DNA from 3 places in the Chryseobacterium gleum genome. Region 1 is predicted to be linked to each of the others. Evidence: riboswitches for the same ligand, from Rfam matches in the RefSeq annotation. Region 1 holds a riboswitch; each other region holds the start of a gene.
The links. Region 1 has a riboswitch for S-adenosylmethionine ahead of EL165_RS14915 (TonB-dependent receptor plug domain-containing protein). Riboswitches for the same ligand answer to the same signal wherever they lie in the genome.
Positions count from the first base shown of each region.

Region 2: linked by a shared signal. The riboswitch ahead of EL165_RS18695 (alpha/beta fold hydrolase) and the one ahead of EL165_RS14915 (TonB-dependent receptor plug domain-containing protein) in region 1 are both predicted to bind S-adenosylmethionine.
Region 3: linked by a shared signal. The riboswitch ahead of EL165_RS17910 (SusC/RagA family TonB-linked outer membrane protein) and the one ahead of EL165_RS14915 (TonB-dependent receptor plug domain-containing protein) in region 1 are both predicted to bind S-adenosylmethionine.

Region 1 is NZ_LR134289.1:3,281,777-3,285,061, forward strand. Features, by position in the region: gene EL165_RS14915 (TonB-dependent receptor plug domain-containing protein) at 1-1,646, opposite strand, end outside; SAM riboswitch class I at 1,740-1,844, opposite strand; gene EL165_RS14920 (alpha-amylase family glycosyl hydrolase) at 1,918-3,285, opposite strand, start outside.
Region 2 is NZ_LR134289.1:4,107,640-4,110,924, forward strand. Features, by position in the region: gene EL165_RS18690 (MGH1-like glycoside hydrolase domain-containing protein) at 1-1,252, opposite strand, end outside; SAM riboswitch class I at 1,441-1,548, shown strand; gene EL165_RS18695 (alpha/beta fold hydrolase) at 1,609-2,556, shown strand; gene EL165_RS18700 (ACT domain-containing protein) at 2,553-3,285, shown strand, end outside.
Region 3 is NZ_LR134289.1:3,948,445-3,951,729, forward strand. Features, by position in the region: gene pckA (phosphoenolpyruvate carboxykinase (ATP)) at 1-614, shown strand, start outside; gene EL165_RS17905 (type II 3-dehydroquinate dehydratase) at 783-1,190, opposite strand; SAM riboswitch class I at 1,436-1,531, shown strand; gene EL165_RS17910 (SusC/RagA family TonB-linked outer membrane protein) at 1,615-3,285, shown strand, end outside.

The sequences.
Region 1 (3,285 bases):
GAAGTAGAAATATCTGCATAAGAATTATTAAAATACTGCTGCTGAAGAGAAGGAGCCCTGAATCCTGTTCCCACAGCTGCTCTTACTGCATAATTTTTTACAAATTCATATCGTACAGCAAGCTTTCCATTCAAGGTATTTCCGAAATCTGAATAGTTTTCAAATCTTGCAGCAGCATCAATGTTCAACTTTTTGTCCAGATCATAGGAAACATCTGCATATACGGCTGTGGAATGTCTGTCTTTCCTGAGTGCATTATCCGGGGAAAATCCGATAAAGGACTGGGATCCGCCTGCACCGAGCACTGTAGAACCTTCGGTGGCAATGTTCCCGTTGATATCATACTGGGCATAAGAAGCCTCATCACCCGCTTTGATCTGATACTGTTCAAATCTGAATTCTCCCCCGAAGGCGATATTGAAACGATTTATGTTTCTGGAAACGTCAAGATTAATGGTGTTTTGAAGGAAGCTGTGTGCTCCGGCGTAAAAACTCGTTGGAGATTTTGCTCCCAATGAAGCATTATTCGTATTGTTTACATTGTAATTGAAAGTGTTGCTTCCAAATGTATTGCTAAGATCAAGAAGCCAGTCATTGATATTATATTTTGCCCCAACAGCATAAGATACATCGTATATCTGGGATGCCAGCGTTGCCTGAAAACCGTTCGGGTAAATGGACGAAACTACATTGGATTTTTCGCTCGGAAGCCTTCTGAAACCAAAACCTTTTCCTTCCTTGATGCTGAATCCTCCGAAAGAATACAGTTTAAAATGGTCATTAAAAGGATATTCTGCATTGAAAAATAGCTGTCCCTGTCTGATCTGTGCATCCCCGATCTGAAAATTAAAATCATCACGCGTCAATCCTCTTTTTTGAATTTCTGCATCATCTTCTGCTCTTGCTATCTCAGGATTATCTGCAAATTCATAGGCAAAATTATCCCCGAAAATATCCAGATCATGATTTTGTGTTCTTGTTGTTTTTCCTCTGTGGCTTAACTGCATTGAAAGATTGATGTAGCCGTCTTTCTTTCCTAATGAAGCTCCGTAGTTTGCTCCTGCCTGATACGTATCGCCATCATTTCTGCCGCTTACACCGTAGGTAAGGCTTGCTGATGCCCCGGCATTCTTTTTAAGAATAATATTGATGACTCCTGCAATGGCATCAGATCCGTACTGTGCAGCTGCTCCGTCTCTGAGAACTTCAATTCTGTCAATGGCAATCACCGGGATGGTACTCAGGTCTGTTCCCACAGAACCATTCCCGACTGTGTTCTGATAATTGACCAAAGATGTTGTATGTCTTCTTTTTCCGTTCAGCAATACCAAAACCTGATCCGGCCCCATTCCTCTTAAGGTAACGGGGTCAATATGCTCTGTACCATCTGAAGCGGACTGTCTTACTGCATTAAATGACGGAATCACATAGTTCAGCAGATCCTGAGCAGTCATTTGCGGAGCACTCCTCTGAATTTTGTCGATATTAATAACATCTACCGGAACCGGTGTCTCCAGCTTTGTTCTTTTGACATTACGGTTTCCAACGATGATAATATCTTCAATTTCTTTTTCTTTATTCCCGCTCTCCTGAGCAGCAACCCAGATTGCTCCAAGCAATAATACAGCTGTACTTATTTTTTTCATTTTGTTCTTCCCAATTGATCATAATTTATCCGGCGGTCTTTTCCGCAGATACATAAGACTTCAAGAAACGGGATTCATATAGAGTATTCATTTCACTTATCTTCCCCTCGGGTTGGAATTAGCACCTTCGCACTTCCGGAACCGTGCAGGTTGCTAAGGTTTCACCGGGCCAAATCCCTCCACCTTTCTTGATAAATCTACTGCAAAAGTAGACTATTTTTTTAAATGGACAAAAAAGGCAGATCTGCTGTCTGCAAATCTGCCTTTTAGTTTACTTAACAATCATTTTTTGAGTTGCTATTCCTGTGTCTGATTTCAGATGTACCAGGTAGGTCCCGGCTGGATAGTTCACTTTGACCTCATATGTGCCGTTTTCTTTATCCAGTTTGAATGAACTCAACCTTTTACCGGTCATATCAAAAATGGAAATTTCTCCGTTTTTCACTTTATTAAAAATTAATTTTGCCGTACCGTTTTGTACCGGATTATCCGCAATCTGAAGTGATAATTTGTTGCCTGCATTTATATCTGCTGCAGACAAAGCACCTGCATAATTTCCAAAGATTCTGAATTCTCCCGGCTGCAAAGTGATGGGAGCCGTTGTAGAAACCACATCCGAAATACTGTCATCCATCAGGTTCTGCCATTGGCCTGTATAAGGGAAATAAGGAACCACGTTTTGTGCGGAAGTTGTATAATTGGCCAATACCACAACATTTTTTATTCCTGTAGTAATAGATGTATCGTACAGGTAAATTCTGGTGATCAGCCCGTTGGGGTCATTCGTAAGGTTATTGGATTCTATGCTGTATGTTTTGGTTTTAAAAATCTGATGGGCATTTCTGATGGTAATGATTTTAGCCCAGGTATCATATACTGCTTTTCTGCTGGCATTGGTATCATATCCCAGCGTAAATGCAACAGGTTTCTCATCGGTTCTGCAGCCACTGCTGATACTACCGTCTGCACATCTGTTGATACTGAATTCATAGCCTAATTCTCCAAACTGCCAGATCATTTTCGGGCCGGGAATAGTAAAGAAAGTTGCACCGAAAGTTTTCATTCTGTCAAGAGCAGTATTCAGATTTTTAACATCATAACTTCCGTTTACTGCACCATAGGCAAGGTTTTTAAACATCAGCCTTTCTTCATCATGACTTTCTCCATAGCCTACAGCACTCATGTTGGTAAAACCGTGAAGGCTGTGGTTCATACGGTCATAATTACTGTTTTCCTTATATCCCATCGTATTCTGATTATAAGGATCTGTCTGTTTATTCCAAAGCAAAACGCCTTTTCCTTCGGCTATTCTGTAGTTGGCCCACTGCTGCTCTTCCGCATCTGTTCCCAAATGTTCAAAAATCATGTAGGAATTCGGATCGATTGCCCATTGCCTGTCTGCATAGTGTTTCATAATATCCACTCTGTCCTGCTGATAGGCATTGGTACAGGCTTCATCATTTTCAGAACAGCTCTGAGTGAATCCTTTGGTTAGATCCCAGCGGAATCCGTCTATGTGATATTCTGTCAGCCATTGCTGAAGGCATCTTTCAACGTAATATTGCGTTGAAGGACTTGTATGGTTAAAGTCATTGAATACATTATATGAATGTTTCGGAACCTGATTAAAGTAAGGATT
Region 2 (3,285 bases), 830 kb from region 1:
TGGCATACCACGGATATTCCCATTTGTCGGGCATAGAAATAATATCTTTATTATGAAGATGATTCCATTCCGTATTTCTTACATATTCACTGAAGTTTCTTGGCGCTTCAAAGTTCGGATCACCTTTCAGCCATTTCCCGATATTATAATGATAGAACTGTTTGTTCCAGAGAAGTCCGGCAAATGCCTGTCGCTGCACATTTCTTTCATCTTCATTCACGGTATCACTCTGAATTTCCTGATAAAACTCTTCAGCTTCGGCCTTTCGGGTATTGAAAATTTCATCAAATTTTTCAAAAGGTTCATCGTTTTCTTCAGGACATAATCTGAATTCAAAAACTTTTGATTCACCTGCTGCTATAACTTCATCTATAAGAAAAGAAGCTTTGGTTCCTCTTTTTTCAGGATTTACAGTATCTCGGCCGTGAATTATAAAATCATTGATTCCGTCTTTAAAATAAGTATTCTCTGTTTTAGGAGTACCGTAAAGTTTTGGAGTATTTGTTTCGTTTTCACAGAATACACTTTGTGCATTTGTATTTCTGGAATACAGTTTTTTAATTGAAATACTGTCGTGGCCAATGGTAATACTTCCATCCTGAGAAGCACTCAGCTCTGCCTTGTAGGTATTATATCCCCATTTCCAGTTGTTTCTGAACCATGCAGTAGGAGCCACCACGATAGGAGCTTCATGCTGGCTTCGGTTGCAGACTGTCACTCTGGCCAGAATATCATTATGATCTGCCTTACAGTATTCAATGAAAATATCGAAATACTCATCGTTATCAAAAATCCCGGTATCGAAAAGCTCATATTCAGGTTCCTTTTTGCTGCGTTTTCCATTCTCACTAAGAATATCATCATACGGAAACTCATTGATCGGATATTTATATACCATCTTCATATAGCTATGAGTAGGTGTATTATCCAGATAATAAAAGATTTCTTTGATATCTTCTCCATGATTTCCCTGAGGATTGCTCAATCCGAAGAACCTTTCTTTTACCATTTTATCTTTTTTGTTCCAGAATGAAAAAGCAAAACATAAAAGCTGCTTTACATCAGAAATTCCGGCAATACCTTCTTCGCCCCAGCGGTAAGCATAGCTTTCTGCATTATTATGATTGGTAAAATTCCAGGCATTCCCGTTCGGGCTATAATCTTCGCGTACATTTCCCCACTGCCGGTTGCTTACATAAGGTCCCCAGTTTTTCCATTTGGTATCTTGTAATCTTTCTTTTTCGGCGGTCATATGTCAACATTTTTCCACACGAAGTTAGTTTTTTTGCAAAGTAATTCCAATTTTTTTCATCTGAATAATTATTAATATGACCTTGAAACGCCTGTATTTAAGGGCTCTTTTAAATATTAAAATAATTTTTTTTTGAATTTAAAAGAAAAGAACTACCTTTGCACCATTCGTTCATTCAAATATTGAAAATGTTATCAAGAAAGGTTGAGGGATTAGACCCTGTGAAACCTTAGCAACCCTTTGCGCAAGTAAAGAAGGTGCTACGTTCTACCAAAATAATTTTGGACAGATAACTTACTGAAGTTCTTTTCAGCCATTTCCTGTGGCATTTTCAATTGTATTTAAATATAATAGAATTGAAAACAGAACTAAACTATATTAATCTTACGTATCAAACAAATTCCCAAAAGGAATACCATATCCCGCTAAGCTATCAGCTTTTTGGGAAAGATCTGTTTACAGCACCTGTCATTTTAATCAATCACGCTCTTACCGGAAACTCGAATGTATCCGGAGATAAAGGCTGGTGGAAGCAGCTGGTAGGAGAAAATCAGATTGTTGATACCGATCAATACACAGTTCTGTGTTTCAACATACCCGGAAACGGTTATGACAATTTTTTAATTGAAGACTATGAAGACTTTACCCCTTCAGATATCGCTGCGATATTCCTGAAAGGGCTTGAAACTTTGCAGATCAAAAAACTATATGCCATTATCGGAGGCTCTCTGGGAGGAGGAATTGCCTGGGAAATGCTTGCCCAGCAGCCGGATCTTGCAGAGATATTTATTCCCATTGCCTGCGATTACAGAACACACGATTGGCTTCATGCGCAATGTCTGGTTCAGAAATTCTTGTTAAATGATAAAGAAGAACCATTACAAAAGCGAGAATTCATGCCATGTTGTGTTATAGAACTCCACAGTCGCTCAATGACAGATTTCAAAACCAATATAACCAGGAAAAAACAACGCCTGGAATCAGAAGACTGGCTGATTTATCATGGTAATGCTCTAAACGAAAGGTTTAGTTTAAAAGCTTATAAATTGATGAATCATCTCCTGATGAATATAAATGCTGATGAAACAGTACTGGAGAATATACAGGCACGAATGCGCATGATCTCCGTAGATTCAGACTTATTTTTCCCGGCTTCTGAAATCCGGATGTGTTTTGAAAACTTAAAAGAGAAAAATAAGGATGTTTCTTATCACGAGATCCAATCTATACACGGGCATGATGCCTTCCTAATGGAATATCAACAATTAAATAATATCATAAAAAACATTTTACAGGAAAAATGAAAAATGCTAACGAAATAAAATTTTTGAAGAACAGATCAATCGTCAAATTTGAAGGAGAAGATTTCTTAGGAGAAATCGGGATTGACGGACGAATTTTTAAAGCGCTTACCTTAGCGCGTATCAGTGTAGGAGTAATCTCTCAACAAGCGGTAGAAAACGGAATTTCCATTTTGGTTCATGAAAACGATGCAGAGAAAGCAGTCGCTTGTCTTATCGATGAATTTGAGGCGGAAAGAAAGTCAGGAAAAGTTTCCCAGATCTATAGTATCAATAATGTTTCCGTGATTGGCTTTGTAGCAGAAGATTTCAATAAAGTCTTTGCTGAGCTGGCAAGAAATAATGTTTTCCCGTTACTTTTAAATCAGGTGGCAGGAGAAAACAGAGTCAATATCGTAGTGACCTCTTCGCAGGATGAGAAAACAAGAAATATCATAGAATCTGAAATTTTTAAAAAACCAAAGACAGTTCATCTGGCAATCATTGGTCACGGAAACGTAGGAAAAACCCTGATAGAGCAGGTACTTGAATCTGCACAAGAAATTAAAAAACGTAAAAAAATAGACCTTAAAGTAGTTGCTGTAGCCAACTCAAAGAAAATTGCCTTCAATAAAAAAGGGTTTGATGCCAATTGGGGAGATGAGGTTTTAACAGCAGAGAGACCGTCAAATGTTGAAGAACTGATCAACTTTTCCAACGAAAATCAACTGGAAAATCTGATTGTTGTGGATA
Region 3 (3,285 bases), 670 kb from region 1:
TCAACAAAATTGTATTACCTTCTAAAGCAGGTCACGCTAAGAAGATTGTTTACCTTTCAGCAGATGCATTCGGAGTACTTCCTCCGGTTTCTATTCTGAATGAAGATCAGGCTCAATACCACTTCCTTTGCGGATATACTTCCAAATTAGCCGGAACAGAAAGAGGAATTACAGAACCAGAACCATCTTTCTCTCCTGCATTTGGCGAAGCATTCCTTACATTGCACCCAACAATGTATTCTAAAACATTGATCGGTAAAATGAAAGAACACGGAGCTAAAGCTTATTTGGTAAATACAGGTTGGAATGGTACCGGAAAGAGAATTTCTCTGAAAGATACGAGAGCAATTATCGATTCAATCATCGACGGTTCTATTGACAATGCTCCTAAGACTCAGGTTCCGATCATGAACCTTGAAATTCCTACTGAATTGCCAAATGTTTCTGCAGGAATCTTAGATCCAAGAGATACGTATGAAAATGCTTCAGAATGGGAAGAGAAAGCAAAAGATCTTGCTTCAAGATATATCAAGAACTTTGAGCAGTACTGTGATACTGAAGAAGGAAAGAAATTAGTTGCTTCAGGACCTCAATTGCAGGAACAGACTATCTAATAGTTACCAATCAACATACAAAAAGCCTCATCATTGATGAGGCTTTTTATTTTTTAGTAATAGGAGTATTTTATTGAAATAAATTTGATTCTTTATTCATAAATTATTCTCCTGTATGCATAATTATCTATGAGAATCAGTGCGATCTGTGGGAATATAAGCGAAAAATCACTTCAAGCTTAATAAAGCTAGTCTATATCCATCCATCCCAAAACCAGATAAAACAGCATCCGTATTAGCTGCTGTTACAGATTTTTGCCTGAATTCTTCTCTTTGATAGATATTGCTGATATGAACTTCAATCTTGGGTTTACGAATATTCTTTAAACAATCCGCAATCGCATAAGAATAATGGGTATAAGCTCCCGGATTAATAATTATAGCATCAAAATCATCTTCCTGAAGTCTGTTGATAAGTTCCCCTTCAATATTGGACTGATAATATTTTAATTCGTGAGAGTGAAATTCGGTTTTTAAAATTTCCAAATAACTCTCCATAGAAATGCTTCCATAGATTTCCGGCTCTCTGGTACCTAAAAGGTTAAGATTTGGTCCGTTTATAATTAAAACTTTCATACTATAAAATTAAAAAGTTTTTCCAATAAAATCACATAGAAATTAAACTGTGCTGAATTTTTACATTATTGAATTATTAATAATGATATTTGTCATGTTTGAAAATAGTGTAACTGCTATAACTCCTTACTGTAATGGGTTTTATTAAAATTTTATGTTAATTATTAAAAATTTATCATTAAATATTAATCAGTCTACTTGTTTTGTAGACTAAAAGTTTTTAGCTTTGCAACCATATTTCGATCGGCTTATAAAGAAAGATGGAGGGAACTGACCCCGTGAAATCTTAACAACCTACCCGTGCAAGGTGTTACATTCAGCCTTTTATGGAAAAATAAGCATTTGGTTTATCGTATTTATTGATGCCCTTTGCTGACTTTTCTGCAAAGGGTGAAATTTTAATATATGATAAATAAAATTGATTATGATTAGCAAAAATTTATTCAATTCTAAAATATGGATACCACCGGTAGCTGCATTTTTTTTGGGAGTGGCTAATGTAAATGCGCAGAATTCAAAACCCAAAAAAGACAGTCTTCACGAAAAGGAGCTTGATGAAGTGGTAGTGGTAGCCTATGGAAAAGCGAAAAGAAACAGCTATACCGGTTCTGTGGCGACAATTTCCAGTGATAAGATCAATAACAGGCCTGTTACCAACATTACCAAAGCATTGGAAGGACAGGTAGCGGGTATTCAGACGACAAGTGCATCAGGTCAGCCGGGTGCGGTTTCTACCATCAGAATTAGAGGAATTGGTTCAATAAGTGCTTCCAGCGATCCATTGTATGTAGTGGATGGAATTCCTTTTGATGGTAACCTGAACTCTATCAGTCCAAGCGACATCGAATCTATCAGTGTTTTGAAAGATGCAACGGCAAGTGCACTCTATGGTTCAAGAGGAGCAAACGGGATTATTATCATTACCACAAAATCAGGGAAAAAAGGAGAAGCAAAAGTTAATTTTAATATCAGCCAGGGTTTCTCCGGAAGAGCAGTGAAAGATTACGAGCAGGTCAATACCGATCAGTACTTTCAATTATATTGGGAGGCGTTGAGAAATGGATATCAGTCCGGAAAAGTTTCTTCCCAGCAGGCAGCTCAGATGGCTACAGATAATCTTGTTTCTACCCTTGGAATCAACCCATATGGAACAGCTTATCCAAAACCTGTAGGAACAGATGGAAAGTTATTAGCTGGTGCTTCACCACTCTGGAATGATGACTGGAGAGATATTTTACAGAGAGTAGCATCAAGAAATCAGGTGGATCTTGATATCAGCGGGGGAAGTGAGAAAAGCAATTACTTCTTTTCCCTTGGTTATCTGGATGATAAAGGTATGGCTATTGAATCTGGCTTTAAAAGATATAATACCAGGCTGAAAATTAATTCTGAAGTTAAGAAATGGTTGAATGTTGGAGTAAACTTAAGTTATACCAACAGCATTCAGCAGGCACCTACTTCTTCAGATTCCAAGGCGAGCAATATCATCAATGCGGCAAGGTTTATTCCTTCATTCTATCCTTATTATGAAAGGAATGCAGATGGAACTTACGTTTTGGGTGCTGATGGAAATCCGGTTTATGATTTTGGAAAATACAGGCCTACCAATGCTTTACAGAATCAAAATGCCGCTGCAACCCTTCCATTAGATAAAAACGAAAATAAAGAAGATAACTTTTCAGGAAAGGGATTCATGGAATTTACTTTCTTACCGGAATTAAAATTCAAGACAAGCTTTTCTGTTGACCTTGTGAATTATAACGGACATTATTATTCAAATCCATTACTTGGTCAGGGAGCAGAAATTGGAGGTTCGGTAACGAAAACAAATACCAGAACGCTTTCGTATACAACCAGTAATATTCTGACGTATGATAAAAAGTTTGGAAAACACCACATTAATGCGTTAGCAGGACATGAATTCTATAAATACGATTATCAGACAATTTCCGGAACAAGAAGCCAGTTTTCACTGCCTTATTATTATGAGCCGGATGCTGCCTCACTGCTGGGAAGTTTCAGTGGAAACAGCAATAAATTAAGTTTGTTGAGTTTCCTGGGAAAAGTAGAGTATGACTACAATAATACTTACTTC